3 regions of the Photobacterium sp. BZF1 genome follow, and region 1 is predicted to be linked to each of the others. Evidence: predicted binding sites of a transcription regulator. Region 1 holds the regulator's gene; each other region holds the start of a gene.
The links. Region 1 encodes MetJ, which represses methionine synthesis genes. Its sites were predicted from a motif close to TTAGACNTNTANANGTCTAA; they were not measured.

Region 1 (10,599 bases):
TTGTCCCTTACTTCCGTGCAGCAACCCCTGAGCTAGAACTGGGCAAACTGCCGCTGGGCTCACGTCCGGCCAAACGTAACCCGAAAGGTGGCGTAGAGAGCCTGCGTGCGATCCCATGGATTTTCGCCTGGAGCCAGAACCGCCTGATCCTACCTGCCTGGTTGGGCGCCGGCGAAGCGATCCAATTCTCGATTGACAAGGGCCATGCTGCCCAGCTTGAGGAAATGTGTCGCGAGTGGCCATTCTTCTCAACCCGCCTAGGTATGCTGGAGATGGTATTTACCAAGACCAATATCGGTATCGCAGAATATTACGACCAGCGCCTGACTGATAAGTCGCTGTGGCCGATGGGCCAGAAGTTGCGTGATCAGCTGCAAAAAGACATCAAAGCAGTTCTGAACGTAGAAAACAGCGCTCACCTAATGGAGCAAAACCCTTGGGGTGCCGAATCAATCCGCCTGCGTAATATCTACGTCGAGCCATTGAACATGCTTCAAGCCGAGTTGCTTTACCGTACCCGCCGACAGGAAACCCCGTCGCCGATGATGGAAGAAGCCTTGATGGTTACCATTGCCGGTATTGCCACCGGTATGCGTAACACCGGCTAACAAATACGTAAAATAACCACAAAGGGCTAGCGTTTACCTGCTAGCCCTTTCTTTTTTCCGCAAAATTCCCCTCTTGCCTCACTTTTGAGACAGCCCCGCCAACCCTCGGTTAACTAAACTAAATCACATGCAGTGAAATCATTTGATGAAAAACCATTTGCATCAAAGAATGAATAGGAAATAACAGGCAATATATAGACCAGCATCACAAGACGGGCAATTGGTTGCACCAGTTTTCGTCGATATCGCGCTCCGATGTCGAAAAATAGTCCATTGATGTGTATGCTACGTGATCTCGATCAGGCACTGCAACAGCACGATTATAAAAACGCCAATGAGCGATGGGTACGTTGCGGCCGTCTCAGGCCATGCCGGTTGAGTTATTTTTTTGTAGTATTTTAACGGATAGAAGAGATGTCACTACCACACGTTATTTTAACTGTGTTGAGTAACCGCGATGCCACCGGTTACGATATCACCAAAGAGTTCTCCCATAGCATCGGTTATTTCTGGAAAGCCAGCCACCAGCAAGTATATCGCGAGCTGAACAAGATGGCCGGCAACAACCAGGTAACCTGTAAACTTGAACCGCAAGAGGGTAAACCGGATCGCAAGGTATACTCTATTACCGATCTGGGCCGTCAGGCGCTGTTTGAGTGGTTCCAGGAGCCTGCACGCAACCCAACCATCCGCGATGAGTTTTCTGCCAAGCTGGTAGTTTGCGGTGTGCACAACTCCGAGCCAATGCAGCAGCAGCTGGAAGGCCTGATTGAAGAGTCACACACGCTGATCAACCACTACAACGAAATGGAAAAAATCCATTTTGCTGACCACAAGAGCCTAGATCGCCAATCCCGTCTTGACCGTCTAACCCTTCGCCGCGCGATCCACAACCGCCAGGCTTGGATTGACTGGGCAGAGGAAGTATTGGCCGAGCTCAAGGATATGGATTCGGCAGGTAGCCCAGTTGCCCTGTAAGCCGTAACCAAAGAACATAAAAAAAGCCGCTTAAAGCGGCTTTTCTTTTATCTGTGTGATTATGCTTTGGCACGAACCCCTAGCGTGTGGCAGATAGCATAGGTCAGCTCGGCACGGTTTAGGGTATAGAAGTGGAAGTCCTTCACCCCTTCCCGGCTCAGCACCCTTACCATGTCGATGGCATTACTGGCACCCACCATCTGGCGGCTCAGCAAATCATCGTCCAGTCCTTCATACTGCTTTTCAAGCCAGCCTGGAATTTTAACATTGTTGGCATTGGCAAATCGTTTGGCCTGCTTCATGTTGGAGACAGGCAGGATCCCCGGCACGATTTCCACATCAATACCCGCCGCCACACAGCGGTCACGGAAGCGTAGGTAGCTTTCCACATCAAAGAAAAACTGGGTGATAGCACGGCTGGCACCGGCATCGACCTTGCGCTTGAGGTTGATGAGATCAGCCTGCGCACTCTTGGCCTCCGGGTGGACTTCAGGATAGGCCGCAACCGAGATGTCGAAATCAGCTTCCGAGCGCAGCAGTTCAACCAAGTCCGCCGCATACATATCTGGTTTGACACCTTGCTCAGGGAGGTCGCCACGCAGGGCAACGATATCACGGATGCCGTTGTTCCAGTAATCACGGGCAATGCTTCGCAATTCGTCACGGGTCGCATCGATGCAGGTCAAGTGTGGCGCAGCCACCAAACCGGTTTGATCCTTGATGTCCTTGATGATCGAGTGGGTACGGTCACGCTCACCCGAATTGGCACCGTAGGTCACTGAGACAAATTTAGGCTGCAGCGTTTTCAGGCGGTGAATGGAATTCCACAGCGTCTGCTCCATCTGCTCACTGCTTGGTGGAAAGAACTCAAAAGACACATTGATGTTACCGTCAATGTCTGCAATGTTCTGGTTCAGTGAATCCAAGTGGCTTGCGTATGAATACCCCATAATCCATTCCTTACTCTTGTTGGCGCTCGGCCGCTCCCTAAACTGATGACATCTGAAATAACCGTTTAGACGTCTATATGTCTACAGAATGTCTTGTAACCAATTTAATGTCAACATGATGATCATGAATATTTTTCAACTTCAAATTGCATGATCTTCAACATTGGCAGGCCATAAAAAAGCCCGCTGATAGCGGGCTTTATGGTATTTCGGTATTTTTTTGGCAACTTGAACTGGGTGGTTTTGCATAACTAGTGAATTACACCAATTACCAGCATCACCATTAGCCAATTTCACTTGCATTCATCGCCCGTAGTCCTCGGCAAAGGCTTACAGCATTGCCGCTAGACGGTTAATATCTGAGAGCAGCGCACCAGCCGTCACATCACGGCCTGCACCCGGCCCGCGGATCACCAATGGGTTGTCACGGTACCAGCGACTCTCGATGGCAAAGATGTTGTCACAAGGGAGTAAATTGGCCAGGGCATGCTCACGAGACAACGCCTCGATACCAACAACGGCCTTGCCATGGCGATCCAAGCGGGCTACATAGCGCAGTACCTTCTCTTCTTTCTGCGCTTTTCGCAGGCGCTCATGCAATAACTCATCAAGCTCGACAGATTGCTCGAAGAAATCATCGACCCCAAGTGATGCCAATGCGTCTGGTACCAGTGTTTCCACCTTGACCTGCTCAGGCTCCAATGACAAGCCTGACTCACGGGCTAGGATCACCAGCTTGCGCATCACATCACTGCCATCCAGATCATGGCGCGGATCCGGCTCGGTCAACCCCTGTTGCCAGGCCAGCTCAACCAGCTGGGAGAATGGCACTGAGCCATCATATTGCTGGAACAGCCAAGACAGGGTGCCGGAGAAGATCCCCGACAAAGCGATGATTTCATCCCCGCTTTCACGTAAGTCACGTACCGTGTGGTTAACAGGCAAGCCTGCCCCCACCGTTGCATTGTAGAGCCAGAAGCGGCTGCTCTTGGCAAAGGCATCAATCACCTGGTGATAAGCTTCTCCCGAAGCCGAACCCGCCACCTTATTAGCAGAGATCAGGTGCAAACCAGACTCCGCCACTTGTGGGTAACGCGCTGCCAACTCACTGCTGGCCGTCACATCAAGCACGATGACATCGTCATAGGTATTGTGTGCCAGCACCGACAACCATTGATCACCGCTATATTCTACTGACTCATCGTCAAAGGCATGTTGGGCACGGCTAACATCAATACCGTCAAAATCAATCCAATGACGGCGGCTATCGACGACACCAATCAGGGTAAAGCTCATACCGTGGCGCTTTTCCAATGTGGCTTTCTCGGTTTCGAATAGCTCCAGCCACCGGCTACCGATATTGCCCTTGCCACAAAGCACCAGACCAATCCGCTTCTGGGCTTGGAACAAGTTCTGGTGAATCCCCTGGATCAAGCTATCGGTATCGGCCTTTCGCAATACCGCGACCAAACTCAACCCCGATTCAGACTCAGCTATAAACTCTAGCGCCTGCCCCTTAAGTTGCTGGTAGAAGCCATAGCAATGCACCGCATTATTCACCACGCCGGCCCCTACCGCAGCGACCAGAGAGAAACCCTCGCGCAAACGCAGTTCGGCGGCAATGCCGCTATCCTGAAGCTGGGCCAGAACGCTGTTAACGACCTCGGCAGTATAGGCCAGTTGCACCCGGCCTTTATCAGGCTCAAAGCTGCTGGCAAGCGGCTGTAGTTGGGTCCGCTGCAGGAAGCGCTCGATATCTGTAGCAATAGGGGCAAAATCATGGGCGCGGGTCACCGATAGTTCGATCAGGCACACCTCATCAAGTGACGTGATGATCTTGGCCCCGCGTCCTGACGCAAGTACCCGTTCCACCCGGGTCGAGCCTTGCTCCGGTTGGTGGCTGCAACGCAATGTCAGGTCAATCGCACTTTGTGCAACGGGCTGTAAGGTACGGCTATGCAAAACAGGCGCAGCCAAGCGGGCCAGTTCACTGGCCTCATCCAAGCGTAGCAAAGGCAGTAGGCAAGCATCTGCAACCTTACGCGGGTCAGCACTGTAAACCCCAGCCACATCACTCCAGATTGTCACCCTATCAACATCAGCCAGGGCGCCAATCACGGTTGCCGAATAATCCGAACCGTTACGGCCGAGTAGTACAGTCTCGCCCGCGCCATTTTGTGCCATGAAGCCGGTGATCACGACACGCTGTTGACTGTACTGAGCGAGCTGCTCCTTGAGCAGCGGCCAAGATAGCGCACGGTCAACTTCCGGCTGTGCGGCCCGCTCGGCCCGAAGGAACCGGCGAGAATCAAGGTTGGCTGCAGGTAGTTGTTGTTTAGTTAGCAAAGCGGCCAACAAACGGGCTGACCACTGCTCACCGTGACCAAGCACCTTGGCTTGTTCAGCCTCTGACTGTGGCTTTTCGGCCATACCCGACAGAACACCTAACTCAAGGTGCAACTGGGTCAACAGTTCATCCGCTACCTCACCGTCAAGCAGCGACTCAATCAGCCCCTGCTGAAAACTACGCAGAGACTGCAAAGCCTCATGGGCCTGACGGCCATCCTTGTCCAGTAGTTCAAGCCATTCGATCAGGCAGTTAGTGGTTTTACCTGCCGCCGATACAACGACCAAATCATTTTCGCTGGAATACTCACGCAAGATCTCGGCCACCCTTAGGTAGCACTCTGGATCAGCTAAGCTGCTGCCGCCAAACTTGTGCAATTGACGCGTAACAGGATGACTCATTTACGCTACCTCCGCCGCTTTGTTGAAAGCCTGCTCCAGATCGGCAATCAAATCTTCCGGATCCTCAAGGCCAACCGATAGCCTCAGCAGGGACGGTTTCAGTCCAGCCTCGGCTTGGGCTTCATCCGACATAGCACGGTGGGTCATACTTGCCGGGTGACAAATCAAGCTTTCCGTGCCACCGAGTGATTCCGCCAATGAGAAACAGTTTAGCGTTTTAACAAATACTTCAAGCTGCGCCATACTACCGGCAATCTCAAAGCTCAGCATTGCACCGAAGCCCTTTTGCTGCTTGAGTGCTATCGCATGGCCAGGGTGCTCTGGTTGGCTTGGATGGTAAATATTCCCTACCAACGGTTGCTGCTGTAGGTAAGCCAGGATCTGACGGCTGTTTTCTTCATGCATTCTCATCCTTGGTGCCAAGGTACGCAGGCCACGCAAGGTCATATAAGCATCAAACGGCGCACCGGTGGCACCAATACAATTTGCCCACCAGGCGATCTCCTCGGCATGCTCCGCCTGCTTGGAAATCAATACCCCACCGACGACATCTGAATGACCATTGATGTATTTCGTCGTGGAATGGACAACAAAATCGGCACCAAGGGCAATCGGCTGCTGGAGGATCGGAGACAGGAAAGTATTATCAACCGCCACCAGCGCACCCACTTGCTTGGCCGCCGCACAAATCTCGGTAACATCGACAATACGTAGCAATGGGTTTGACGGGGTTTCGACCCAAATCAGCTTAGGCTTTAGGGCCAGTGCTTCGGCGACAGCTTCTGGATCCGTCTGATCAATGAAACGTACTTTGAAATCACCCTTGGCCGCACGGGTATTAAACAGGCGGTAAGTGCCGCCGTAGCAGTCATGAGGGGCAATAATCAAGTCGTCCGGGCCAATTAACGCTGAAGCCAATAGGTTGATTGCCGCAGTCCCGCAGTTGGTCACCACAGCACCCGCTCCCCCTTCCAGCTCTGCCAACGCATCAGCCAGTGTGTTACGGGTCGGGTTACCTGAGCGGGAATAATCAAATTCTGGTACCTCACCTAATTGCGGAAAGCTGTAGGTCGAGGTTAAATAGAGAGGGGGTACCACAGCGTTGTACTGGGTATCAGATTCGATGCCGGTGCGAACAGCGACGGTAGCTAGCTTCTTGTCACTCATGTTTACTTTCCTTGTCAGGGTGGCCCTGGCGAATAACTTTTATGCAACAACATAACGATAAACACCGAAGACGTCAACACTTCTAGACGTCTATATGTCTTTGCTTATGGCGGTAAATCCCGCTAAAATTCAGGCATACTATATTTCATCACTTTTATATCGCTGAGAAGGTAAAAAATGGCAGAGTGGAATGGCGAATACATTAGCCCTTACGCGGAACACGGTAAGAAAAACGAACAAGTAAAAAAAATTACAGTTTCGATTCCATTGAAGGTTCTAAAAATCCTGACCGATGAGCGTACCCGCCGTCAGGTCAACAACTTACGCCATGCTACCAACAGTGAGTTGCTGTGCGAAGCCTTCCTGCACGCCTACACTGGCCAACCGCTTCCAACCGATGATGACATCCGTAAAGACCGCCCAGACGATCTTCCAGCAGAAGCGAAAGCGCTGATGGAAGAGATGGGGATCACCTACGAAGACATCAACGAATAATCGCCGGCGACTGGGTCACCATGATGTCAGCGTAATATGACAATAAAAAAACCAGCCTTGTGGCTGGTTTTTCTTTGCTTGGCTTAATACGAAACTTATTTTGCTTCCATGTAACCAATCGGCATCTCAATTTGGGCAACGCCAGAATCTACAGCAGCCTGGGCAACGGCCTTAGCAACGCGTGGAAGCAGGCGTGGGTCCATTGGCTTAGGAATGATGTATTCCGGGCCAAATTCAAGCTTGTCTGCACCAGCGGCAGCAACCACTTCGGCCGGTACCGGCTCTTTGGCCAGCGCACGGATAGCATCAACCGCCGCCAGTTTCATTTCATCATTGATTTCACTCGCACGCACATCGAGGGCACCACGGAAAATGAATGGGAAACAGATAACATTGTTGACCTGGTTCGGGTAATCCGAGCGGCCGGTACCCATAATCAAATCATCACGTACCGCATGGGCTAGCTCTGGCTTGATTTCAGGATCAGGGTTAGAACACGCAAAGACCACAGGCTTGTCAGCCATCAGTTTCAGCGCTTCAGGTGCAAGCAGATCAGGGCCAGAGACACCAACAAAGATATCCGCACCTTCAATCACATCTTCCAGGGTACGTTTGTCGGTGTTATTGGCAAACAGCTGCTTGTACTCGTTGATATCGTCACGGCGGGTATGGATCACACCCTTACGGTCCAACATGTAAATCTTCTCGCGCTGGGCACCACACTTGATAAGCAGTTCCATACAAGCCACAGCCGCTGCACCCGCGCCCAAGCAGACAATCACCGCTTCGTTGATGTTCTTGCCCTGAAGCTCCAGGGCATTGAGCATACCCGCAGCCGTCACAATCGCCGTACCGTGCTGGTCATCATGGAATACTGGAACGTGGCAGCGCTCAATCAGGCGTTTTTCGATTTCGAAACAGTCAGGGGCTTTGATATCTTCGAGGTTAATACCACCGAACGTATCAGCAATATTGGCAACCGTATCGACAAACTCGTCAATAGTACGGTGCTTCACTTCGATATCAATAGAGTCCAGGCCAGCAAAACGTTTGAACAGCAGCGCCTTACCTTCCATTACCGGCTTAGAAGCCAGCGGGCCAAGGTTACCCAAGCCAAGGATAGCTGTACCGTTGGTAATCACGGCAACCATGTTGCCCTTACCGGTGTACTTGTAGACATTTTCTGAGTTCTGAGCGATTTCACGTACTGGCTCAGCCACACCTGGGCTGTAAGCAAGGGCGAGATCTTCTACGGTATTAGCTGGCTTGGTGAGCTCGACAGCAATTTTTCCCGGTACTGGGTATGCGTGGTAATGAAGGGCCTGTTGGCGAAAATCTTCAGACATAGTGTTCGAAATCCTGGCTGGAGGTGACTTTATTTTGGAATTTGGACATAGATCATATTCTATGGCAGCACAAAATCCTAGCACCGAACATCTGGTCGATCCAATGATTCCCGGACCGAATGTTCAACATCAATGGGGAATATTGCGGTTCAAGTATTCACTTTAAGAGGGAATCGCCAATTTACCTGAAATAGGGATACAGATAGGGAATGGAGCAAACGAAATGATGGAATAAAAGAAGGGTTCGGACAGGGATAAAAAAAGGGATGCTTGCGCATCCCTTTTTTCGAAATTCATCTGGCAAATTACTTGCTAGAAAGCGCACCGAAACGCTTGTTGAATTTGTCGATACGACCACCAGAGCTAACCTGACGCTGCTTACCAGTGTAGAATGGGTGACACTTGTCGCATACATCAAGGTTGATGTCTTTACCCATAGTAGAGTTAAATACGAAAGTGTTGCCGCAAGAACAACGAGCGTTTACTGCAGTGTACTCTGGGTGAATACCTTGTTTCATGGGATAACCTCAAAAGTAAGGCCGTGTCGCTCTCCCGATCCTAAGCCGGGCACCACACGTCGTTAATATCAAAAACGTAACGGCAAGACCGCCAATACGTCAAATTCAGGCGGCGTATAGTAATCAATCATTCTGCCCAGATCAACCAATATGCGCCTTTTTTCGCCGCTTTGCCGCCCGAGGCTGGGCAAGGTACACTTCTCTATCTTAGTACATGCGGATTTAGCGGTTAGATATGACGCCCAACATCGCCCGAGTGGCCCTTCCTGTCCCCCTGGACAAGCAATTTGATTACTTGGTCAAAGCTGACCAGCAGCCAGTGATCGGTGGCAGAGTCAAAGTACCTTTTGGGCGACAGCAACTGGTTGGGATAGTCATGGCTCTGACCGATAGCTCCGACTTTCCCCTCAACCAGCTCAAACCTATCCACCAAGTATTGGATGCTGTACCTTTGTGGGGGCCAAGCCTATTCAAGTTGCTAACCTGGGCAAGCCAATATTATCAATACCCCCTGGGTGACAGCCTTGCCAATGCGATGCCTGCCCTATTGCGAAAAGGGCGGGAGGCTGCGCCTTCTGCACTGAAAATGTGGCAACTGACCGAAGCAGGCCACAATCAGCCTTTGACCGCCCTCAAGCGAGCTCCGCGTCAGGTTCAGGTGCTGACCATGCTACGCCAGGGGACGCTGAGCCATGAGGCCTTGTTGGCCGAAGAAGTCAGCAGCGCAACACTGAAAACACTGGCAGACAAAGGCTGGATTGAAACACTTGAACAAGCGCCGACTAACCGCAGTTGGAAGGCTGGGTTTGCCATAAATGAAGAAAAGCCCCGCCTGAATGAAGAGCAGGCGCTGGCAATTGCCAGTGTCAACGCCAACCCTGAATTTGGCTGCTACCTGCTCGAAGGGGTGACAGGCTCAGGCAAAACCGAAGTTTACCTCAACCTATTGGAGCCTGTTTTAGCTGCCGGTAAGCAAGCGTTGATCCTGGTACCGGAAATTGGCCTCACGCCACAAACCATCAACCGCTTCCGCCGCCGCTTCAATGTCCCGTTGGAGACAATCCACTCCGGGCTTAATGACACCGAACGGTTGTCGGCCTGGCTCGCTGGACGCGATAACCAAGCCGGGATAATCATCGGTACCCGCTCGGCGTTGTTCACCCCGTTTGCCAACCTCGGCATCATCATTGTCGACGAAGAGCATGATGCCTCCTACAAACAGCAGGACAGCCTACGCTACCATGCTAGGGATCTGGCCGTGATGCGTGCCAGCCAGGAAAATATCCCGATCATTCTCGGTTCGGCAACACCGGCACTGGAAACCTTACATAACGCCAAAAGCGGAAAGTACCACCACCTTATTTTGTCCCGCCGGGCGGGTAGCGCCCAGTCTGCGCGCCATGGCGTGCTGGACGTTAAAGGACTGTACCTCGAAGCGGGGTTATCTGCGCCACTGATCGCCCGGATGCGCAAGCACCTTGATGCGGGCAACCAGGTCATGCTGTTCCTCAACCGGCGGGGATTTGCCCCTGCCGTGATCTGCCATGAGTGTGGTTGGCTGGCTGAATGCAAGCGCTGTGATGCCTACTACACTTTCCACCAGCAAAGTGGCGAACTGCGCTGCCACCATTGCGGGACCCAGCGCCCGATGATGCACCAGTGCGGCCAGTGTGGTTCAACCCAACTCAATGCGGTGGGAGTCGGTACCGAGCAGCTCGAGCATCAGCTCGAGACCCTGTTCCCAAGCTACAAAACAGTGCGTATTGACCGTGACAGTACCCGCCGTAAA
Region 2 (10,599 bases), on a different contig from region 1:
GAGGTTGCGGCTTTCAATGCTGTTTTTCGTGCCAGGATCTCACTTCTTACTCGTTCGAGCTCTTGCTCCTTTTTAAATATAGTTTCAAGCTGGAGATCAATGAATGCAATACTTTTATCTATACTTCGTTCGATGAGGTAATCCGCAATATCATTTAATCCTATTCCAAGAAAGCGTAAGTCACGGATAACGTTTAGCTGCCAAACTTGTCGGTTAGAATAATAGCGGTAGCCGTTATCTTTGATCACTTCAGGTTGAAGTATTCCGATCTTTTCATAATGCCTAAGCGTATCGACACTAATATCATATAACTTACTAATTTGACCAATTCGATATAACTTCATGATGATTAATCCATTTATATGAAAGTTGCTTGGCATCAACTATTGCAGTTAATAGATAATGCGAAGATAAAGTGTCAAATCCATCTCTCACATATTAAATAGAAAAATATCCATATTCATCAGCTGTAAATTAACCTACCTTACAGACCAGGCGTTTAAAAGTAGAGATATGTTTCATTGTTTAACGAAGTATGAATGTTGGACCTCCGATAAAAAATAATTGACTGTGGGGCTATTCCAGACTGCAAGATAGCCGAGTCAGATCCATTTCTTATATACATTTGAAAGCTTACGAATAGAATAATTCATAGCGTCGGGTCGTTTATATGCCGTTATCATTGTTACTTGGTGGTATGCTCAAGGGTACAGGGAACCCAATAAGACAAGGTAATGATGGAATCGCAATCGACTACGGACAATCCTAATTTGAATCAAGCGTTTCAGCCCCAAGTGAAACGCAAGAGCTTAAGTATCTTGCTGGAGTTAGTGAAGTTTGTGCAGCCATACCGTGGCAGGGTATTGGCAGCGCTGGTGGCGCTGGTCTTTACCGCCTCGCTCACCTTGTCTGTAGGGCATGGGGTTCGTATCTTGATTGACGAGGGCTTTTCCCAGCAGTCGACCAGTGAGTTGGCCAATGCCATTCAGTTTATTCTAGTCGTGACTGTACTTATCTCCATTGGGACCTTTTTTCGCTTTTATCTGGTTTCCTCGGTTGGGGAGCGGGTCAGCGCCGATATTCGGCTAGCGGTGTTTAACCATGTGATCACCTTGCATCCGAGTTACTTCGAAACCAATGGTAGTGGCGAGATCATGTCACGCCTTACCACCGATACCACCTTGCTGCAGAGTATTATTGGCTCGTCGTTTTCGATGGCGATGCGCAGTGCATTGATGTGTGTTGGTGCGATTATCATGTTATTTGCCACCAACATAAAACTAACGCTGATTGTATTGGCTTCGGTGCCGTTTGTACTTGTCCCTATCCTTATCTACGGTCGCCGTGTCAGGGCTTTATCACGTAAAAGTCAGGATTCAATGGCCGATGTGGGCAGCTACGCAGGTGAAGCCATCGAGCACATAAAGACGGTGCAGAGTTATAGTCACGAACAGCAGGAAAGGGCGTCATTTGCCGATGAGGTTGAGAAAGCTTTTGATATCGGTCGGCAAAGGGTCAAGCAGCGGGCAATCTTGATTTCTGGTGTTATTGTTATTGTGTTCAGTGCGATAGCGGGGATGCTTTGGGTTGGCGGTAGCGATGTCATTAATGGGGTCATGAGCGCGGGCGATCTGGGCGCGTTTGTCTTCTATGCCATCATGGTGGCTTCTTCTCTGGCAACGATTTCCGAGGTGATGGGAGAGTTGCAACGAGCAGCAGGTGCGACAGAGAGGTTGGTAGAATTACTTCATGTCGATAGCCACATTGTAGCACCTAGTCAAAATATGGCTTCAACTCATTCACTTGCGGCTGAAGTGGTGTTTGATGATGTGACCTTCAGCTACCCATCCAGGCCGGATCAGGCTGCAATCAAGCATTTACAGCTCACAGCCGAAGAAGGCAAGGTATTAGCGTTAGTCGGGCCATCCGGCGCGGGCAAGACAACCCTATTCGAGTTGTTGCAGCGCTTCTACGATCCGCAACTTGGCAAGGTGACATTGGGCGGTGTCGATATCCGTCAGTTTGATCCGGGTGAATTACGCCAGCAAATGGCGCTGGTACCCCAGCAACCAGCCTTGTTCAGCCATGATGTGTTCCACAATATCCGTTATGGCAATCCAGAAGCGACCGATGAACAGGTGATTGAGGCGGCGAAGAAAGCCCATGCCCATGAGTTTATTCAAAACTTGCCGGATGGCTACAATAGCTTTCTTGGTGAGCGCGGGGTTAGGCTCTCTGGTGGTCAACGCCAGCGAATTGCCATTGCCAGGGCGATATTGAAAGATCCGAAGATCTTATTGCTGGACGAAGCAACCAGTGCACTGGATAGCGAAAGCGAATACCACGTACAACTGGCTCTTGAGGAATTGATGCGGGGAAGAACAACCCTGATTATTGCCCACCGCCTTTCAACGATTCAGCATGCTGACCAAATTGCCGTCTTCGATCAGGGGCGGCTGGTGGATATTGGTGATCATTCATCCTTGATGCAAAGTAGTGACTTGTACCAGCGTTTGGTCGAACTACAGTTCAAGCATATGAGAGCTTAGCTACCTCGTATTCCCATAAGGAATAATAAATTCAATTAAGCTCTATACCAAGTGCCGATCAAGTGTTTGATTTATTGATAGGTCTCTATATTATGGACGTATAGAAGTCTAAATGCGTTAGAAACACTTTTTCAAGGAAGAATAATGAGAACACATACCAAGCTGAAACGTTGGATAATTGCGGCTGTTGCATTAGTAGGCCTTACCGCTTGTGGCCAGGAGGAGTCGTCAGTCATAAAAATTGGTGCGACAGCTGGCCCTCATGCACAAGTGGTTGAAGCGGTGGCCGTGGAGGCAAAGAAGCAAGGCTTGGATATCGAAGTGGTAGAGTTTTCTGATTACATCACCCCAAATGCTGCCTTGGCTGACGGAAGTATCCAATTAAATAGCTACCAGCACCTGCCGTTCTTGCAGAATTTCAACAATGGCCATAACAGTGATTTGGTTTCGATTGGTGAGTCTATCCTGATGCGGATGGGTATTTACTCCAACAAATACAGCTCGTTGGCGGATTTACCCGACAATGCTCAGGTTGCCATTCCCAACGATCCAACCAATGGCGGACGTGGTTTATTACTACTGGAAGATGCTGGGCTAATTACCTTGAAACCGGATGTCGGCTTTAACGCGACGCTGCATGATATTGCTGAAAACCCGAAAAGTCTGAAGTTTATTGAGGTCGAGGCAGCCCAATTGCCAAGAAGCCTTGATGATGTTGATGCCGCAGCTATTACTATGAACTACGTTATGTCTGCAGGCCTAAACCCTAAAGAGCAAGGTTTGTTCCTCGAGGCCAAAGATGCTCCTCTAGCGGTAATGGTTATTGCTGCACGTGAGGAAGATAAAGCGAATAGCACTTATCAGAAAATCGTAGGCATTTTCCAATCCCAACCGGTGAAGGATTTCATGCAGGAAACCTTTAACGGGACGATTGAGCCGGCGAGTTAGCGATATTTCATTTTGCTGAGTTGCTTTTGAGCACAGGATAGAAACCGGAGCCTTTTGGGGCTCCGGTTTTTTATTTTTTAGAGCTTGTGCCCAATTATTAAGTGAAAAATATCGGTTATCTTGATTTTTATAGTAGTAGGTTTTAGCTGTTTTTTATGGTCTATACCATTGATAAATAGGTGCATTTCAGTTTTTGGTCTTTTCCATAAGTTGTACTTAATTCTAAATTAAGAATTAGTTTATTCCCTTTCATTTCAGGTTAATAAAGTCCACTTACCGTAATCGCAACTTTTGAAATACTCCCTTTTGTCATTGATGACACCTAACCAAAGGAACAAACACATGTTGAAGAAAGCTGCCGTTGGTATTCTTGCTGCTCTTGCATCTAGCGCGGTAATGGCGAAATCTGAAGTAACGGTTTATACCGCATTTGAATCTGACATGCTGCGTGATTACGAGCGTGCATTCAATGCTCAATACCCAGACACAAAAATTAACTGGGTACGTGATTCAACAGGTGTTGTAACGGCTAAGCTACTGGCAGAAAAAGACAACCCACAAGCAGATGTGGTTTGGGGACTTGCTGCAACCAGCCTGATGGTGCTGGATAACGAAAAAATGCTGGAACCTTATGCACCAGAAAACTTGGCTTCTCTTTCCCCTGCTTTCCGTGACACTAATGAAGTGCCGCACTGGATCGGCATGAACGCTTGGATTGCGGGCATCTGTTTCAACACCGTTGAAGCTGAGAAGCACGGCCTTGAAATGCCAAAAACATGGCAAGATCTGACGAAGCCAGAATACAAAGGTCACGTTGTGATGCCTAACCCGAACTCATCGGGTACGGGGTTCCTTGATGTATCAGCTTGGCTGCAAATGTTCGGTGAAGACAAAGGCTGGGCATATATGGATGAGTTGCACCAAAACATCGACCGTTACACACACTCTGGTTCTGCGCCTTGTCAGCTAGCTGCAACCGGTGAAACGACCATGGGTGTTTCTTTTGCCTTCCGCGGTGCGAACCTTAAGAGCCAAGGCGCACCTATCGAGCTTATCTTCCCTGAAGAAGGTCTAGGTTGGGATATGGAAGCCGCAGCGAAAATCAAAGGTGCGAAAAACGCAGAAGGTGCCAAGCAAATTCTTGATTTCGCAGCGACACTTGAAGCGAATGAGCTATACAACAAGGGCTATGCCGTAGTGGCTATTCCTGGTGTTGCCAAGCCAGTTAAGCACTTCCCTGACAATCCAGAAGCGCTGATGATTGAGAATGACTTTGCTTGGACAGCGGCAAACCGAGACAACATCCTTGCCGAGTGGGCAAAACGTTACGACGGTAAAACTGAAAAATAATCACCTTTGGTGATGGCTGGGGGGCTTAGGCCCTCTGGCTTTTCTCTTTTTTATTACTGCATTTGAATAGCCCGTAGGTTTTGTACCCATTGGCATTCCTTATTTTGTTTTAGGTTATTTCCCCATGTCTGCTCAGAGCTACTTAAGTATTGGTAATGTCGTTAAAAAGTTCGATCAATTTACTGCATTGAATGATATTTCCCTCACCATTGAACAAGGTGAGTTCGTCTGTTTCTTAGGCCCATCGGGCTGTGGCAAAACGACGTTGCTGCGAGCGATTGCAGGTCTCGAACTGCCAACGAGCGGTAAAATTGTTCAAGCGGATAAAGACATTACTTTCTTGCCTCCGGAGCAACGTGATTTCGGCATTGTTTTCCAATCCTATGCTTTATTCCCTAATCTCACTGTTGCTGACAACATCAGCTTTGCATTGAAAGAGCAGGGGCTCTCTAGGCAAGAGGTTCAAGCTCAACTGCATAAGTGGCTAAAAATAATTGATCTACCCGACTCTGGTAATAAATACCCTTCACAGCTATCAGGCGGCCAGCAACAGCGGGTCGCGTTGGCTCGAGCTTTGGTACTGCAACCTGGTCTGTTGCTACTCGATGAACCACTATCGGCACTCGATGCCAAGGTTCGTACCCATCTGCGAAGTGAAATCCGCCGAATTCAAACGGAGTTGGGTATTACCACCATCATGGTCACTCATGATCAGGAAGAAGCACTGTCGATGGCCGATCGCATCGTGGTGATGAATCATGGGGTGATTGAACAAGTAGGCACGCCGCAGGAGATTTATAATCACCCAGCTTCTGAGTTCGTTGCTCGGTTTGTAGGCTCGATGAACTTTATCCCACAACACCATCACATTTTGCAGTCAGTAACACTGCCTACGATTGGTCAAACGGCGGCATTACGTCCGGAAAATATTACCCTCTGTCACCAGCAAGAAAGCAACGCCAATATTATTGCCTGTGAGTTCTTAGGACCGATTGTCCGCACTACGTGTTATGTGGATGAAGAGCTGACCTTGCTGGTGGATCTCCCTAGCGACCACTATTCACAGCTAGGACTTCACATCGGAAGCCGGGTTCATGTGGGCTTTGAAAGCGATAAGATCCAATTATTTATGGCGGAGGCAGCATAATATGACCTCAACGGTAATGGCACCACCTCGAGTACAGAAGCCGTCTCGGCTTGGATTGAAAAGCTTTAGCCGTGATCAGTGGGTGATGGCGGTACTGCTCTGTTCTGTGATTGGCCTAATGACTGTCGGGCTGGTCCTTCCGCTGCTGAGTATGCTGCTGAAAAGCGTTTACAATACCAGTGGCGAGTTTGTTGGCCTTGCTAACTACATCCAATACCTCAATACGCCAGCCCTCAGCCAGTCATTGTCAAACACCCTGACAATGGGCGTAGTGGTAACCCTTGTTGTTGGTATCCTCGCCTTTGGTTATAGCTTTGCCTTGACCCGTACCTGTATGCCGGGCAAGACACTCTTCAAAGCACTGGGATATTTGCCGATCCTAACGCCGTCTTTGCTGCCGGGTATTGCGCTGATTTACTTGTTTGGTAACCAAGGCGTCGCCAAGGATCTGTTACTGGGGAGCAGCATTTATGGGCCGGTTGGTATCGTATTGGGCTTGGTGTTTTGGTGCTTTCCCCATGCAATGATCCTGATCTCGACCGGGTTGGCCAACTCTGATGCCCGCCTCTATGAAGCGGCGAAGGTGTTGCGCATTCCAGCCTGGAAAACATTTTTTGTTGTTACGCTTTCTAATGCCAAGTACGGCCTGATTTCGGCACTGATTGTTATTTTTACTTTGGTGGTCTGTGATTTTGGTGTCGCCAAAGTGATTGGTGGTCAGTACAACGTGCTGGCTACGGATATCTACAAGCAAGTTGTCGGTATGCAGAACTTCTCTATGGGGGCGGTAACCAGTGCGGTGTTGTTGATCCCAGCATTGGTCGCGTTTGCCATTGACCGTTGGGTACGTAACAAGCAGCAGCAAATGATTTCGACCAGCGCTGTGCCTTATCAGCCTGAACCAAATAAGCTGCGTGATGGCGCTGCTTTTGTTTGGTGTACATTGATTTCAATCTGTATCCTGACTGTGATTGGGATGGCGATTTACGGCTCTTTGGTAAACTTCTGGCCGTATAACAAAGCAATTACCCTTCGCCATTATGATTTTGAAAATTTGACGGTTTATGGTTGGATGCCGTTCTACAACTCGATCAAAATGGCGTTGCTAGCTGCAGGGATCGGTACTGTCCTGACGTTCGTTATTGCGTATGCGGTTGAAAAAGCTAGTGGCATGCAGCGACTTCGCAGTTTGATCCACCTTATTGCTATGTTGCCGATGGCGGTACCGGGTTTGGTTCTAGGCTTGGGTTATATCTTCTTCTTCAATGACGTTAACAACCCGCTGAATATGATCTACGGCACCATGACTATCTTGGTCGTCAATACCATTGTTCATCTCTATACCGTGGGTCACCTGACATCTTTAACCGCACTGAAGCAACTGCCAGCGGAAATTGAAGCAGTTGCCGCTTCTTTAAAAATAAGTCAGTTTAAAGCGTTCTGGAAAGTATCAGTACCAGTGTGTATACCAGCTATTCTCGATGTCTTTATTTATATGTTTGTGAATGCTATGACAACGACATCCGCAGTTGTGTTCTTGTATTCCACCCAAAATATTGTTGCTAGTGTTGCAGTTATGAATATGGCTGATACTGGGGCGATGGCTTCAGCTGCAGCGATGGCAATTATGATAATGGCATTAGCCGCACTGGCTAAAGTGTTCCACTTAATCGTCAGTCATTTCTTGATAAAGCACACCCAGCGATGGAAGACCCGCTAGGATAAAGCTAACGACTCCAAGAAGTATCAGAAGTAAACCGCCTCCTGCATAAAGGGGCGGTTTTGCTTTTATGGTAAAAAATGTTGCAAAAAGAGGTAACTTAAGGTTAATTCATCAATGTTTCATCTTGGTAGCATTGACCGTTTATATTTTTGCTATAGGTTGTCAGCGTCAATATAAATAGACAAGGATGCCTATGTTACCGCCTTTACGTGCTCTAGTGGTTTTTGAAGCCGTAGCGAGACTGAGATCGGTCAGTTTGGCGGCAAAAGAGCTTAACGTGACGCAAGCAGCCGTCAGCCAGCAAATTAAACAGCTGGAATCTTTTTTTGACCTTCCGTTGCTGGAAAGGGGACGTGCTGGAATGACACTGACCCATACCGGTCAACAATACTTGCCGGTGGTATCCCACGCGCTCTCTCAATTAAAAAATAAAACCCGTTCGATATTAGGCGAAGAAAAAGCCGAGGTACTGAAGATACGGGTAAATAATAGCTTGGCACAGGAGTGGCTATTGCCTCGCTTGTCATCATTTTATCGCCAATTTCCGTTCATCAGGGTCGATATCGAGACGGTAGACTGGCCATCCCGAAATCCTTGTGATTCAGTTGATGTCGAGATCACCAATGGTCGCGATGAGAGCGCCAATATCCAGTCAGAGCGGCTATTTAATGAACATTGGTATTTGGTCTGTAGCCCAGATTATTTCCATCAGCATAAACAAAAGCTGGAATGCTCTGATTTACATGGTCTATCTGCTATTCAGGTTAAAGGGTATGAGAGTGACTGGTATTCCTGGCTTGATTATCATAGCCTTTCTTCATCACCTCCCACTGTTATCCTTGAGGTCAATAATTCACTGCAGGCAATGAAGGCCGCTAAACATGATGTCGGATTATTGATGGTGCGTTCATTGCTTGCTGAGGGGATGCTGGAAAAAGGGGAGCTTGTTAGGGCTGTTCCCGGCTCTATGCCCGAGGAACGAGGGCATTACTTGATCACTCAAAGTAAGCGCTCGCCAAAGGTGCAGTTATTTTGTGACTGGCTGTATACCCAAATATCCCTCACCACAGGGTGAAGGGGAATGTCATGTACCAATGAGCTTTTGCCATTAAGTTCGGCTAAATATCAGATAAGATTTTCTTAATTTCCTATCAACGGCTGGTCATGTTAAGCGTTTAAAGTCGCTGAAAATTATTCAGCACTCTATGACTATGATCCCATTTTTACAGCGCTTCTCTTTAAAGTATCTTATTTTATTCCCAGCGATTGTTGCCAGCGCCTGTTTTTTTGTCTTGGTTATTATCAGCCAATTCTCGTTTAATCAATTAGATCACCATGCCGAGACCATCAAGGATACAACGCAAAGCTCTCAATTAACTGATCTGCTCAGCGGGCATCTCAATAGCTTACAGATACATTACCAATTAGCAGCGTCCGATGCCTCTCAACTTGAATCTGCTCAGCAAAGGTTTGAGCAAATAGCCGCTGAGATGAATCAACCGTTATCTGAATTGGCTGCCTCTGGGGGGATTTCTGAACCCGTTTTGCTTGAGTTTGAGCAGATCATGTCGACTATTCCATTGCATTACTCTCAGGCCTTCGAATGGCATCAGGCTTTTAGTGGTGCTTACCTCGCACTACCAGGTCTTATCGAGGCTATCCGGGATGCTGATGTCACCATTTCATTTGCGTTTACGCCTGCTTCGTTTGCACCTCTTTGGGTGAATGCTCAGCGAACACTGTATGCCGAAGCCGGAACTGCCTTGGTGCATAGAGAGCGTTATTTTTCCGCCATGCAACCTGAAAACGCAAAGGAAATTGAAGCGAGTTTAGCAAAAATGAGAGAGGCGATAGCCACATTGCCCAATAACCCAGCAGAGGGGATAGTGGAAGAAGATATTGAGGTTTGGCAACAGCAACTGCCAGTGATGCGCTATGCTGCAGAGCGCTACCAAACGACAATGTACAATGTGTCAGATAGCTTAGAGCAGTTGACCCGCTTCGCCAATGAGCTAAAAGTCGCAGCGATATCAACCTCTACAGACGCGACGGAAGCAAGTCGTGTGCAGGTTGAACAAATCCGCTCATTGATGCTGATGGTCGTTTTGCTGAGTTTAGTGGTTTCGGTCGCTAGTGCCTTGGTAATCTCAAGGGCGCTTGTCAAACCATTAGAGTTATTGGGGAGCGTTATCTCGGCGCTTTCGAAAGGCGATCTGACCCGCCGCAGTAGACTTCAGTTTAGTAATGAATTAGGCCGGTTGTGCAGTCATACCGATAATACGATTGAGTCATTATCTAGTATGGTCAAAGCCTTGGTTGGGATAGGGCAGAACGTTTCGAATAAAGCACAAGTGCTAGCGAAAAATACCTCGGAGTGCGAGTCGACAGCAACAAATGTACTGCAAGAAGTGGCCAGTATTTCCGCTTCCATGACACAGTTATCTGCAAGTGCGGTTGAAGTAGACGGCCATGCGAGAAATGCCGAACAATTGGCAGGGATAGCCCAGAATCTTGGCAACGAAAATAGCGTGCATGTTAATGATAGTGAACAGCTTAGCCAGAATATGGAAATACAATTAGCCGAATGCTCGGCATCGGTAATTGAGTTGTCAGATACTAGTACAAAGATAGCAGAAATCATTCATTTAATTGATGGTATTTCTAGCCAGACCAATCTATTAGCACTGAATGCCGCTATCGAAGCAGCACGTGCTGGCGAACATGGTAGAGGGTTTGCTGTAGTGGCTGATGAAGTACGCGGATTGGCAGGCAAGACCCAAGGCTTGACCCAAGAAATCCATGAAATGATCACTGAGTTACAGATCCGAGCACAATCGGTCAAAGAGGTTGTTGAGACCAGCGTCGAGTTGGTTGGCGATAAT
Region 3 (10,599 bases), on a different contig from region 1:
GTTGATCCTTGAGAGGTTTTCTAGGTCAGCAGTCAGGGTGTCACTGAAAATGGTATCCATCAGGTGGCCGCCTAATGCTGCTAGGCCGGGGGCTCGGGTATGATCTGGGCTATCGAGTTTCTGGTTGATGAGGTTGATGATCAGTATTTTATCCGCCCCCATCTTCAGGGATGGGCGCAGTGGTGCCAGCTGGTGGATCGAACCATCCCCATAATAGGCCTGCCCGATACGGGTTGCTGGAAAGACCAATGGAATCGCTGAGGAGGCCAGCAGATGATCGGTGGTGATCAGTGAGCGGCGGCCTTTTGATTTGGCCCTGTCCCATTCAGGGATCTCTGGCTGGCCCTGAAAGAAACTGACGGAGTGGCCGCTTTTGTAGCTCGAAGCGGTAATAGAGATACCGTGAAGGTTCCCTGCCGCAATTTGCTTTTCTAGTCGGGAGTAGTTGTTGACCTGGTTTAGCAGTTGTCGCAACGGGCGGCTGTTGAGCAAGCCAAAAGGTGGCCGTTCGTGATGGTGGGCTTGGAGGCGGGCAAACCACTGGCTGGCAAGGTAGCCGCTCATTCCTCTTGGTGTCGTGGCAAAGATACGCCGGCTGTGTAGCCTGGACCAAATCCACTCGAGTTTTTTGACGCCTAACCTGAAGCAAGAGGCATAGCAAGCAATCGAAGTGGCATTGATAGCCCCTGCCGAAGTGCCGCAGTAAATACTGAACGGGCTATGGTGCACCCGTGGGTACCATTCAGAAATAGCTTTGAGTACCCCGACCTGATAGGCAGCCCGTGCTCCTCCTCCGGTGAGGAGCAGGCTGATCTTTGGCGTTTCCCTGCCCATAGCGCTCCTTTCTTTTAGTTATATCTATAACTATATCCCTAATTTTCCTTATGGTGGGACATAGACTTAACACAAGGCTACTTGGAAGCCAGTATTTTTGCTTTCATTGCGCAGGCATGCTCGAAGTCATCAAGGGTACGGCGGGCGCTGGAGCAGGCCTCATTAAGCAACTCGGCGGTGCGAACAGCATTGAACAACATGTTGGCGGCATTTGGGTGTGCCTGCTCTATGGCAGAGTGAATGCCCCAACAGCGATCGTAAAGGTTACCTTGCTTGATGTCGGTTACCTTGTCAAAAGCGGGTTGGTCGATTTGCTTGAGCGTTGTGATAATAAAGTCAGTGACAGATTGAAGTGCTTTATCCGATTCGAGTTTGGCTTGTTGGCTGGTGTTATGGGCCAAATGTAATTGCTGGGCGTTTTCTGTATTCATTGGTTGCCTTCGAATGTGTGTACTTGCTAGGTAGTACAATATCCTTTGGCAGATCATTTGCCAATACAGAAAATTGAAACAAAAAGGCCTCCACGAGGGAGGCCTTTGAGAATTAAATCGTATTGCGATTAAGCCATTTTCTGCTTAATGAACTCAACGATATCTGCCACAGCAACACCTTCTTTGGTGCCGGCACGACGGTCTTTGTATTCCATCTCACCGTTTTCTAGGCTGCGGTTACCGATCACGATAGTGTGCGGGATACCGATCAGCTCGTGGTCAGCAAACATAACGCCAGGGCGCTCTTTACGGTCGTCGAATAGTACTTCGATACCAGCAGCAGTCAGGTCAGCGTATAGCTTCTCAGCCGCTTCTTTCACTTCAGCTGATTTTGCCATGTTCATCGGTACGATAGATACCTGGAACGGAGCAATCGCGTCAGGCCAGATGATGCCGTTTTCGTCGCTGTTCTGCTCAATCGCAGAAGCAACCACACGGGATACACCGATGCCGTAACAACCCATTTCTAGGATTACGTTCTTGCCGTCAGGACCAAGTACGCCACAGTTCATCTTCTCTGAGTAGTTTGTACCCAGCTGGAAGATGTGGCCCACTTCGATACCGCGCTTAAGCTGGATAGTACCTTTACCACATGGGCTTGGGTCACCTTCAACCACGTTACGCAGATCTTCTACCTGACCCAACTCAACATCACGCCCCCAGTTGATACCGAAGTAGTGCTTGTCGTCAACGTTAGCACCAGCGCCGAAGTCGCTCATTACCGCCACAGAGCGGTCAACGATGAACGGCAGTTTTAGGCCTACAGGACCCAGGGAGCCAGGGCCAGCACCGATTAGGGCGCGGATTTCTTCTTCGGTTGCCATCTCTAGTGGAGAAGCAACGTCTTTAAGGTTTTCTGCTTTAACTTCGTTTAGCTCGTGATCACCACGGATGATAAGGGCAACCAGTTCTGCGTCGACTTCGTCAGAAGCTTTAACGAATAGCGTCTTAACGGTTTTTTCGATTGGCAGGTCAAACTGCTCAACAAGCTCTGCGATAGTTTTCGCGTTTGGCGTGTCAACCAGTGTCATCTCCTGAGTTGGCGCAGCCAGCTCAGTCGCAGGCGCTAGTGCTTCTGCTTTTTCGATGTTTGCTGCGTACTCTGACTCGGTAGAGAAGGCAATCAAGTCTTCGCCGCTTTCAGCCAATACGTGGAACTCGTGAGAGCCGCTACCACCGATAGCACCGGTATCTGCCAGTACTGGACGGTAGTCAAGACCCATACGGTCGAATGCCTTACAGTATGCTTCGTGCATCGCATCGTAAGATTTCTGTAGGCCTTCTTTGTCAATGTCAAAGCTGTATGCATCCATCATGCTGAATTCACGTGCACGCATTACACCGAAGCGTGGACGGCGTTCATCACGGAATTTAGTCTGGATTTGGTACAGGTTCAGCGGCAGCTGTTTGTAAGAGCTCACTTCGTTACGCACAAGGCTAGTGATCACTTCTTCAGCTGTCGGGCTAAGTACAAACGGACGCTCATGACGGTCAGTAAAGCGAAGTAGCTCAGCACCCATCTTTTCAGATCGGCCTGTCTCTTCCCATAGTTCGAACGGCTGAACCACGGGCATCAAAGTCTCAACAGCACCTGCATTGTTGATTTCTTCGCGAACAATGTTCTCGACCTTACGTAAAACACGCAGACCTGTAGGCAGCCAGGTGTAAAGACCTGAAGCCAGCTTACGGATCATACCTGCACGAAGCATTAGCTGGTGGCTAACAACTTCTGCGTCATTTGGAGTCTCCTTCAGAGTTGAAAGAAGATAGTTACTGGTACGCATTGATGGTATCCGTTTGTTTAGATGAAAATTAGAAATGTGGGGGACAGGCCCCAGCCACCTATATAGGCGGTAACCGCATATACTACCAGCCAATTGGCCGTTAGCCAAAGGGATTGGATAGCCACAGCGGGGAAAATGCCCCTAAATCGATAGCCTTGGGTTATTTGCCTCGTCTTTGTCGATTATTTGGTTATCGGTTTATCCAGTGCCGTCACGGTCACCACATCGTTGGCAACCGTGAACTTAACATTGTAGTCGAACAGGTGGACGGCATATTCCTTATTGTCTTCTTTGCCTTTCTTGTAGGCCGGGCGAGGGTCCTGCGCGAGAACTTCTGTAATGACCATACGCTGGCGGGCCAGTTGTTTTCCTTTGAACTGGCTTTCTGCTTTTTCGCTAAAGACCACCGGCAAGGTTATCGGCTCGCCATCGGCAAACCCGCCATGGGCATGGGGCAGGCTATCGGAGTAGGGGATGTAGGGCTTGATATCCACGATTGGGGTGCCGTCGACCAAATCAACGCCGCCCAGTTCAATGATGACATTGCTGCTTTGCTGTCGAACTCCAATTAATTCAACCGCAGACATCCCGATACCGTTGGGGCGGAAGGTTGCCCGGCTGGCAAACACCCCAATGCGTTCATTACCACCAAGGCGTGGTGGGCGAACGGTTGGCCGCCAGCCTGCTTCCAAATTTTGATCAAACAAAAACAGAAGCCACAAATGGCTGAACTGTTCTAACCCGCGAACAGCCTCAAGGGCATTGGCCTCACCTTGAAGGACGATTTCAGAGCGTGCACTGGGAACCAACCCCGGCTGGCGTGGGACGGCAAATTTTTCTTTGTAGGGGGAGCGGACAATGCCGATAGGTTCAATTTGGTAGTGCATTTTGCTTCGCTGACTGGTGGCCTAGTTCATTTGACGCAGAAAATACCATAAAAAAGCAATTAGCGCTTGTTGAGAATGGTTATCAAGTGGTATGTTATAACATATCTTGTGTGTTGTTGTGATTTGAGGAAAACAAAATGAAAGCTGGTATTCATCCTGAGTATCGCCCTGTGGTGTTCCACGACACCAGTGTTGATAAGTATTTTGTAGTTGGCTCTACGCTGAAAACCGATAAAACCATCACTTGGGAAGATGGCAAGGAGTACCCTTACTTCACGTTGGATGTTTCTTCGGAGTCCCATCCGTTTTATACCGGTAAGCAACGAGTGATCAGTTCGGAAGGCCGTATGGCTAACTTTAACCGCCGCTTTGGCCAGTTTGGCGGTAAGAAAGGAAAATAAGATGCAGGTATTGAGTTCGTTGAAAAGTGCCAAAAACCGCCAGCGTGATTGCCAAGTTGTGAGACGCCGTGGCCGAATTTATGTTATCTGTAAGTCGAACCCACGCCTAAAAGCCGTGCAGGGTAGGGTTAAAAAGAAAAAATAAATGATAAGAATGGCTAGGTATAAAGTACGAAAGCCCCTCAATTGAGGGGCTTTCGTGTTTCTAGATGGGATAAACAGTTATAGGGGAGGTAACTTACCAACCCTTAACTACGCCACCTTGGAAGATTTCTTTTGCTGCTTCGTAAACCACGTCAGACTGGTATGCCTTGATGAAAGTCTGGACGTTTTCTGCATCAACATTGTCTTCACGGGCAACAATCAGGTTCACATATGGAGACTCTTTGTCTTCAACAAATACACCGTCACGCTCAGGTGTTAGGTTGATGCTGCTGGCGTAGGTGGTGTTGATGATAGCAAGCTGAACATCGTCTAGCGAGCGAGGAAGTTGGGCAGCTTCGAGCTCGACAATTCTTAGGTTTTGAGGATTTTCAACAATATCCAGTACTGTTGCTGTCAGGCCAGCACCTTCTTTCAGCTTAAGCAGGCCTTGTTGCTCAAGTAGAAGTAGTGAACGACCAAGGTTGGTTGGATCGTTTGGTACTGCAATCTGGTCACCGTCTTTTAGCTCATCGATAGATTCGATTTTGCTTGAGTAGGCCGCAATCGGGTAAACAAAGGTGTTACCGGCAACAGCAAACTTGTAGCCACGGTCGGTAATCTGCTGGTCAAGGTATGGCTTGTGCTGGAAGGCATTGGCATCGATAGAGCCTTCTTCCAGAGCTGCATTTGGTGACACGTAATCGGTAAAGGCAATCAGCTCGACATCCAGACCGTATTTTTCCTTGGCTTCTTTTGCTGCAATCTCTGCGACTTGCTCTTCAGCGCCAGCCATAACCCCAATTTTAACCTTGCTGTTATCAACCACTGCTTCTTTCTCACCACAACCGGTCAGTACCAATGCTGATGCCAGGCCGGCGACGGCGAATAGGTTCTTCAAATTAAAAGCCATGTTACTTCTCCTTAAAACTGGGGTTTTCCGTAATACTAGATGGAATATGTTTATTCTGTTGTTTGTTATCGATGTTGTGTGTTTTCGTGCCGCTTGTTACCTGTGGTCGAAGCGTTTGACCAAGTGGTCGCCGGCTGACTGGATAAGCTGAACCAGGATAACCAGCATCACGACGGTAATGAGCATCACGGTACCGTCAAAACGCTGGTAGCCGTAGCGGATACCGACATCACCGAGGCCACCGCCACCGACAGTACCGGCCATTGCCGAGTAGCTTACCAAGGTCACAAGCGTAATCGTTACTGCATTGATGATGCCCGGTAGCGCTTCAGGCAGCAGTACCTTGCTAATGATCTGGCGTGGGGTCGCACCCATTGCCTGTGCCGCTTCTACCAAGCCGGTAGGGACTTCCAATAGTGCACCTTCAACCAGACGGGCGATAAAAGGAATAGCCCCGACGGTCAATGGCACGATAGCTGCTGCCGTACCGATTGAACTGCCCACTACGAAACGGGTGAACGGGATAATTGCGACCAGCAGGATAATAAATGGGATCGAGCGGCCAATATTGGTCACGATACCCAGCGCTTTGTTGAGTGCTGGATTGGCCAGCAGACCATTTGCCTTGGTCAGGTGCAGGGCAACACCGACCGGGATACCGATCAAAAAGCCGATAAGGCCAGAAGCAAAGACCATGATCAGGGTTTGGCCTAGGGCGTCAATCAATAGATCAACCAAACGTTCGTTCTGGGTCCACCAGGTGGTGATTGAATCAAGCAACATAGCCCAATACCTCTACATTTACTTTGTGATCGCGAAGGAAGTTAATGGCTTGTTCTGCCGCTTGTTCGGTTCCGAAGAACTCGGCCAGCATCAGACCGAACTTGACGCCACCGGCGTAATCCATGTCTGAGCTCAGGATACTGATATCAATATTGAACTCGCGAGCCACCTGGGAAATCAGTGGGGCATCGACTGACGCACCGGTAAACTCAAGGCGGATCAGCGGGTAGCTGTTGTCGACGCGGGTTTCAACCATCCGGGCACGGTAGTCTTCCGGAATGGAGAGATCCAGGGTCGAGCGGATAAACTCGCGTGCCAACTCCGTTTTCGGGTGGGCGAAGATGTCGCCGACCGGACCTTTCTCGACCAGCTCGCCACCACCGATGATCGCGACTTCGGAGCAGATGCTTTTTACCACGTCCATTTCGTGGGTGATCAGCAAAATGGTCAGGTTAAGCTTGCGGTTGATTTCTTTAAGCAGTGTCAGGATCGACTGGGTTGTCGCAGGGTCTAGGGCGCTGGTAGCTTCGTCACACAGCAGCACTTTAGGATCAGAAGCAAGCGCACGGGCAATCGCCACACGTTGCTTTTGTCCGCCACTCAAGTTCGACGGATAAGACTCGCTCTTGTCAGCCAAGCCAACCAACTCTAGCAGTTCATCGACCTTGGCTTTGATAGCGGCTTTGCTGCTTCCGGCCAGCTCGAGTGGCAGGGCAACGTTGTCGAAAACAGTACGGGATGACAGCAGATTGAAGTGCTGGAAGATCATGCCGATTTTACGGCGGGCCTGGGTCAGCTGCTGGTTTGATAGCTGGGTCAGGTCGGTACCATCGACAATGACATGGCCGCTGGTTGGGCGTTCAAGCAGGTTGACGCAACGGATCAGGGTACTCTTACCGGCACCGGAAGAACCAATTACCCCGAAAATAGTGCCTTGCTCAATGGTCAGGTTGATGTCACGCAGTGCGTGGATCTCCTTGGCCCCCTGATAGAAGACTTTATTGACTCTGTTTATTTCTATCATCGCTTTTCCCAAATCCTATACCGTGTTGATGACGGGCACGCCCATCAATGGCTGCGACCGGTATATTGTTATGTTGTGTATTGCATTTGCATTATTTTATTGATGCTTGAAGCCTGTCTGCCAATTGCATCTATGGCTTTGATGCTATGGGCTAACATAAATGAAGTCAATAGATATTTTTACGTCTGGACGTCTAAATGGCTTTATAGCCATAATGCCAGTGTGAGTATTATAGGTTGTTCTTCTTTATAGGGTTGAGAGAAACAGGTGAATCCCGTTGCCAGCCGTGCCATAATTTGGGGCATAACGAATACAGCGAGACAGAGGGCTGACGCTTGGCCAAACCAGCAGTTTTTATTGACCGTGATGGCGTGATTAATATCGATCACGGTTATGTCCACACTACCGATGATTTCGAATATGTCGAGGGTGTGTTTGAAGCCTGTAAGAAACTTAAGGCGATGGGGTACATGTTGGTGTTGGTTACTAACCAGTCCGGCATTGCCCGTGGCATGTACACCGAGGATGAGTTCCTGACCCTGACCGAATGGATGGACTGGAATTTTGTCGACAACGGTGTCGAGTTCGACGGTATCTACTACTGCCCACACCACCCAACGGAAGGTAAGGGTGATTACCTGCAGGATTGCAAGTGCCGCAAGCCAAAACCTGGCATGTTTATCTCTGCCCGTGATTTCCTCAAGATCGATATGGCTGGCTCGGTAATGATCGGCGACAAAGCCGATGATATTAAAGCTGCTGCGGCGGCTGAGGTAGGAACCAAAATTCTGGTCCGAACCGGCAAGCCTGTAACTGATGAGGGCGAACAATTGGCAGACGTTGTGCTTGATAGTGTGGTTGATGTACCAGCTTGGTTGGCTGCACGGTAATCCAGCGCCCAACATTGCTTTGTTATCCAGGCCGCATTCGCGGCCTTTGTTTTATCTTTTTCCTGCTAAATCTCTTCCTCTACGCCATTGTTATTATAAAGTTAAATTAACCAGTCGTTTTTCGACGCTGTTTTATCGCCATTGGTAAATGGTGGTATCGAGGTTATATACTTTGCCTGTTTAACATGGAGTAGTTAACACGTGCTGTCGTATTTCTTGCGTCGTTTGGCTTTGGTTATCCCGACGTTTCTGGGGATCACCATCCTTATCTTTGCCATTACCCGCCTAGTCCCGGGAGGGCCGGTTGAACGGATGCTGGCCAATATGCAGGCCCAGGGAGACGGGGCTGCGGCCATGACATCAGCAGGGGGTAACTCGGCGTTATCCGAAGATCAAATCGCCGAGTTGAATGCGTTTTATGGTTTGGACAAACCCGTCATAGAAGCCTACACCGACTGGATCGGGAAATTAATGGTGTTGGATTTCGGTGAGTCTACCCGTTATTACGAACCTGTGTCCGATATGATTGCCGAGCGGTTGCCGGTCTCGCTGTTCTACGGCGGCATGACATTTTTTATCAGCTATTTTATTTCTATTCCCCTTGGCTACTACAAGGCCCTCAAACATGGCTCGGTGTTTGATTCCGGTTCATCGATATTAATTTTTATTGGTTATGCCTTGCCCGGTTATGTTGTCGGGGTCCTACTTATTACGTTGTTCAGTTATCACCTTGAGTGGTTCCCGATGGGGGGATTTGTCGGTGATGACTTCGATGATTACGAGACTTTTTTGGAGCGGGCCAAGGATGTGATGTGGCATGCCGTGCTACCGCTGATCTGTTACCTCATTGGTGACTTTGCCACCCTGACAATGACGATGAAAAATAACCTGATGGAAAACCTTTCATCGGATTACATCCGTACCGCAATCGCGAAGGGGTTACCGTTCAAGAAGGCCGTTCGTAAGCATGCCCTGCGCAATAGCCTGATCCCGATTGCCAGTCACTTTGGCAACTCCCTGCTTTTTTTCATGACAGGTTCATTCTTGATTGAGGTGATTTTCAATATTGATGGTATTGGTTTGCTTGGCTATGAATCGATTATTGAGCGTGATTACCCGGTGGTGATGGGGATTGTCGCCATCAATGCAGCCATGTTGCTGGTGGGCAATATTATCTCGGATATTTGTGTTGCCTTGGTCGATCCTCGAGTGAAGTTTGGAGCCTGATCATGTTGAAGTTAAACCCGCTAACACTAAAAAAGATCAAGCGCTTCAAAGAAATCAAACGTGGATATTGGTCTTTCCTATTGCTGTCGTGCCTGTTGGTCATGTCACTGTTTGCTGAGTTACTGATCAACAGCAAAGCCTTGGTGGTGAAATATAACGGTGAATACAACTTTCCTGTTTTATCGGATGTTCGTTTGGCGACGGATTTTGGCCAGGCCGCTGCCGGTGAAGCGGATTACCGGCAATTGCAAAAAGCGTTCACTGAACAAGGCGGTGACAATTTCGTCATTATGCCGTTGGTACCGTGGAATCCTTATGAGCAGGACTTCTCGGGTGATTTTCCACCGACAGCCCCAAGTGTTACCGACAAGCACTATTTAGGCACGGATGTAATAGGCCGCGATATCCTTGCTCGTCTTGCTTATGGCTTTCGCACAGCGATGGGGTTTGCGTTGATCACTATGGTTATCTCCTATGCGATAGGAACGGCTGTCGGCTGTGCCATGGGCTTTTTCGGTGGCAAGTTTGATTTGTTTGTCCAACGCTTAATAGAGATATGGTCAATGGTGCCTTTCCTCTATGTGATCATGATTCTGGTGTCGATCACCCAGCCGACCTTCGCCTTGTTTGTTGCGATTAATGTGTTGTTTGGCTGGATGGGGATGACTTGGTACATGAGGACCATGACCTACAAAGAGTCGGCCCGGGAATATGTGATGGCGGCGAAAGCGCTAGGCGCTTCGACCATGCGGATCGTTTTTAATCACATTCTGCCAAATACCATGGTAATGATTGTGACGCTGGCACCATTTACCATCGCGGCAAACATTACCGCCCTTACCGCATTGGACTACCTTGGCCTAGGCCTTATGCCACCCACACCGAGTTGGGGGGAGTTACTCCAGCAAGGCAAATCGAACCTGGACTCGCCTTGGATAGTCACGTCGGTTGTCAGTGCGATTGTCTTGGTGTTGGTCATGGTGACCTTTATCGGTGAGGCGATACGGGCCGCCTTCGATCCGAAGAAATTTACCCGTTATGTTTAATCTTGGCTTGCAGTTGTCGGAATAAGGATATTGATATGAAAAACATGCTCAACATTTCAGCTGTTGCGTTACTTACTGCACTCGGTAGTTACGTGCAGGCTGCTGAGTTACCTGCTGGTTTGGCGTGGGAGTCAAACATGGAAGAGCCTTTGTTTGCTTCTTCAAAAGCCAAGTTTGG

Region 2: a site for MetJ is predicted at 2,642-2,661, ahead of BIZ37_RS10970 (MetQ/NlpA family ABC transporter substrate-binding protein). Genes of this name have one in related genera too.
Region 3: a site for MetJ is predicted at 7,436-7,455, ahead of metN (methionine ABC transporter ATP-binding protein MetN). Genes of this name have one in related genera too.

The regions. Positions count from the first base shown of each region.
Region 1 is NZ_JACSOF010000014.1:8,206-18,804, forward strand. Features, by position in the region: gene ppc (phosphoenolpyruvate carboxylase) at 1-608, shown strand, start outside; gene BIZ37_RS04600 (PadR family transcriptional regulator) at 1,023-1,586, shown strand; gene metF (methylenetetrahydrofolate reductase) at 1,646-2,536, opposite strand; gene BIZ37_RS04610 (bifunctional aspartate kinase/homoserine dehydrogenase II) at 2,867-5,284, opposite strand; gene BIZ37_RS04615 (O-succinylhomoserine (thiol)-lyase) at 5,285-6,451, opposite strand; gene metJ (met regulon transcriptional regulator MetJ) at 6,629-6,946, shown strand; gene BIZ37_RS04625 (malic enzyme-like NAD(P)-binding protein) at 7,042-8,292, opposite strand; gene rpmE (50S ribosomal protein L31) at 8,598-8,810, opposite strand; gene priA (primosomal protein N') at 9,046-10,599, shown strand, end outside.
Region 2 is NZ_JACSOF010000040.1:6,377-16,975, reverse strand. Features, by position in the region: gene BIZ37_RS10980 (MerR family transcriptional regulator) at 1-344, opposite strand, end outside; gene BIZ37_RS10975 (ABC transporter ATP-binding protein/permease) at 738-2,549, shown strand; gene BIZ37_RS10970 (MetQ/NlpA family ABC transporter substrate-binding protein) at 2,694-3,497, shown strand; gene BIZ37_RS10965 (putative 2-aminoethylphosphonate ABC transporter substrate-binding protein) at 3,840-4,847, shown strand; gene BIZ37_RS10960 (putative 2-aminoethylphosphonate ABC transporter ATP-binding protein) at 4,972-5,994, shown strand; gene BIZ37_RS10955 (putative 2-aminoethylphosphonate ABC transporter permease subunit) at 5,996-7,714, shown strand; gene BIZ37_RS10950 (LysR substrate-binding domain-containing protein) at 7,911-8,792, shown strand; gene BIZ37_RS10945 (methyl-accepting chemotaxis protein) at 8,929-10,599, shown strand, end outside.
Region 3 is NZ_JACSOF010000035.1:3,792-14,390, reverse strand. Features, by position in the region: gene BIZ37_RS09900 (patatin-like phospholipase family protein) at 1-834, opposite strand, end outside; gene BIZ37_RS09895 (hypothetical protein) at 912-1,265, opposite strand; gene BIZ37_RS09890 (proline--tRNA ligase) at 1,394-3,109, opposite strand; gene tsaA (tRNA (N6-threonylcarbamoyladenosine(37)-N6)-methyltransferase TrmO) at 3,292-3,996, opposite strand; gene BIZ37_RS09880 (type B 50S ribosomal protein L31) at 4,134-4,397, shown strand; gene ykgO (type B 50S ribosomal protein L36) at 4,399-4,542, shown strand; gene BIZ37_RS09870 (MetQ/NlpA family lipoprotein) at 4,636-5,451, opposite strand; gene BIZ37_RS09865 (methionine ABC transporter permease) at 5,548-6,234, opposite strand; gene metN (methionine ABC transporter ATP-binding protein MetN) at 6,224-7,258, opposite strand; gene gmhB (D-glycero-beta-D-manno-heptose 1,7-bisphosphate 7-phosphatase) at 7,594-8,148, shown strand; gene BIZ37_RS09850 (ABC transporter permease subunit) at 8,350-9,375, shown strand; gene BIZ37_RS09845 (ABC transporter permease) at 9,378-10,421, shown strand; gene BIZ37_RS09840 (extracellular solute-binding protein) at 10,457-10,599, shown strand, end outside.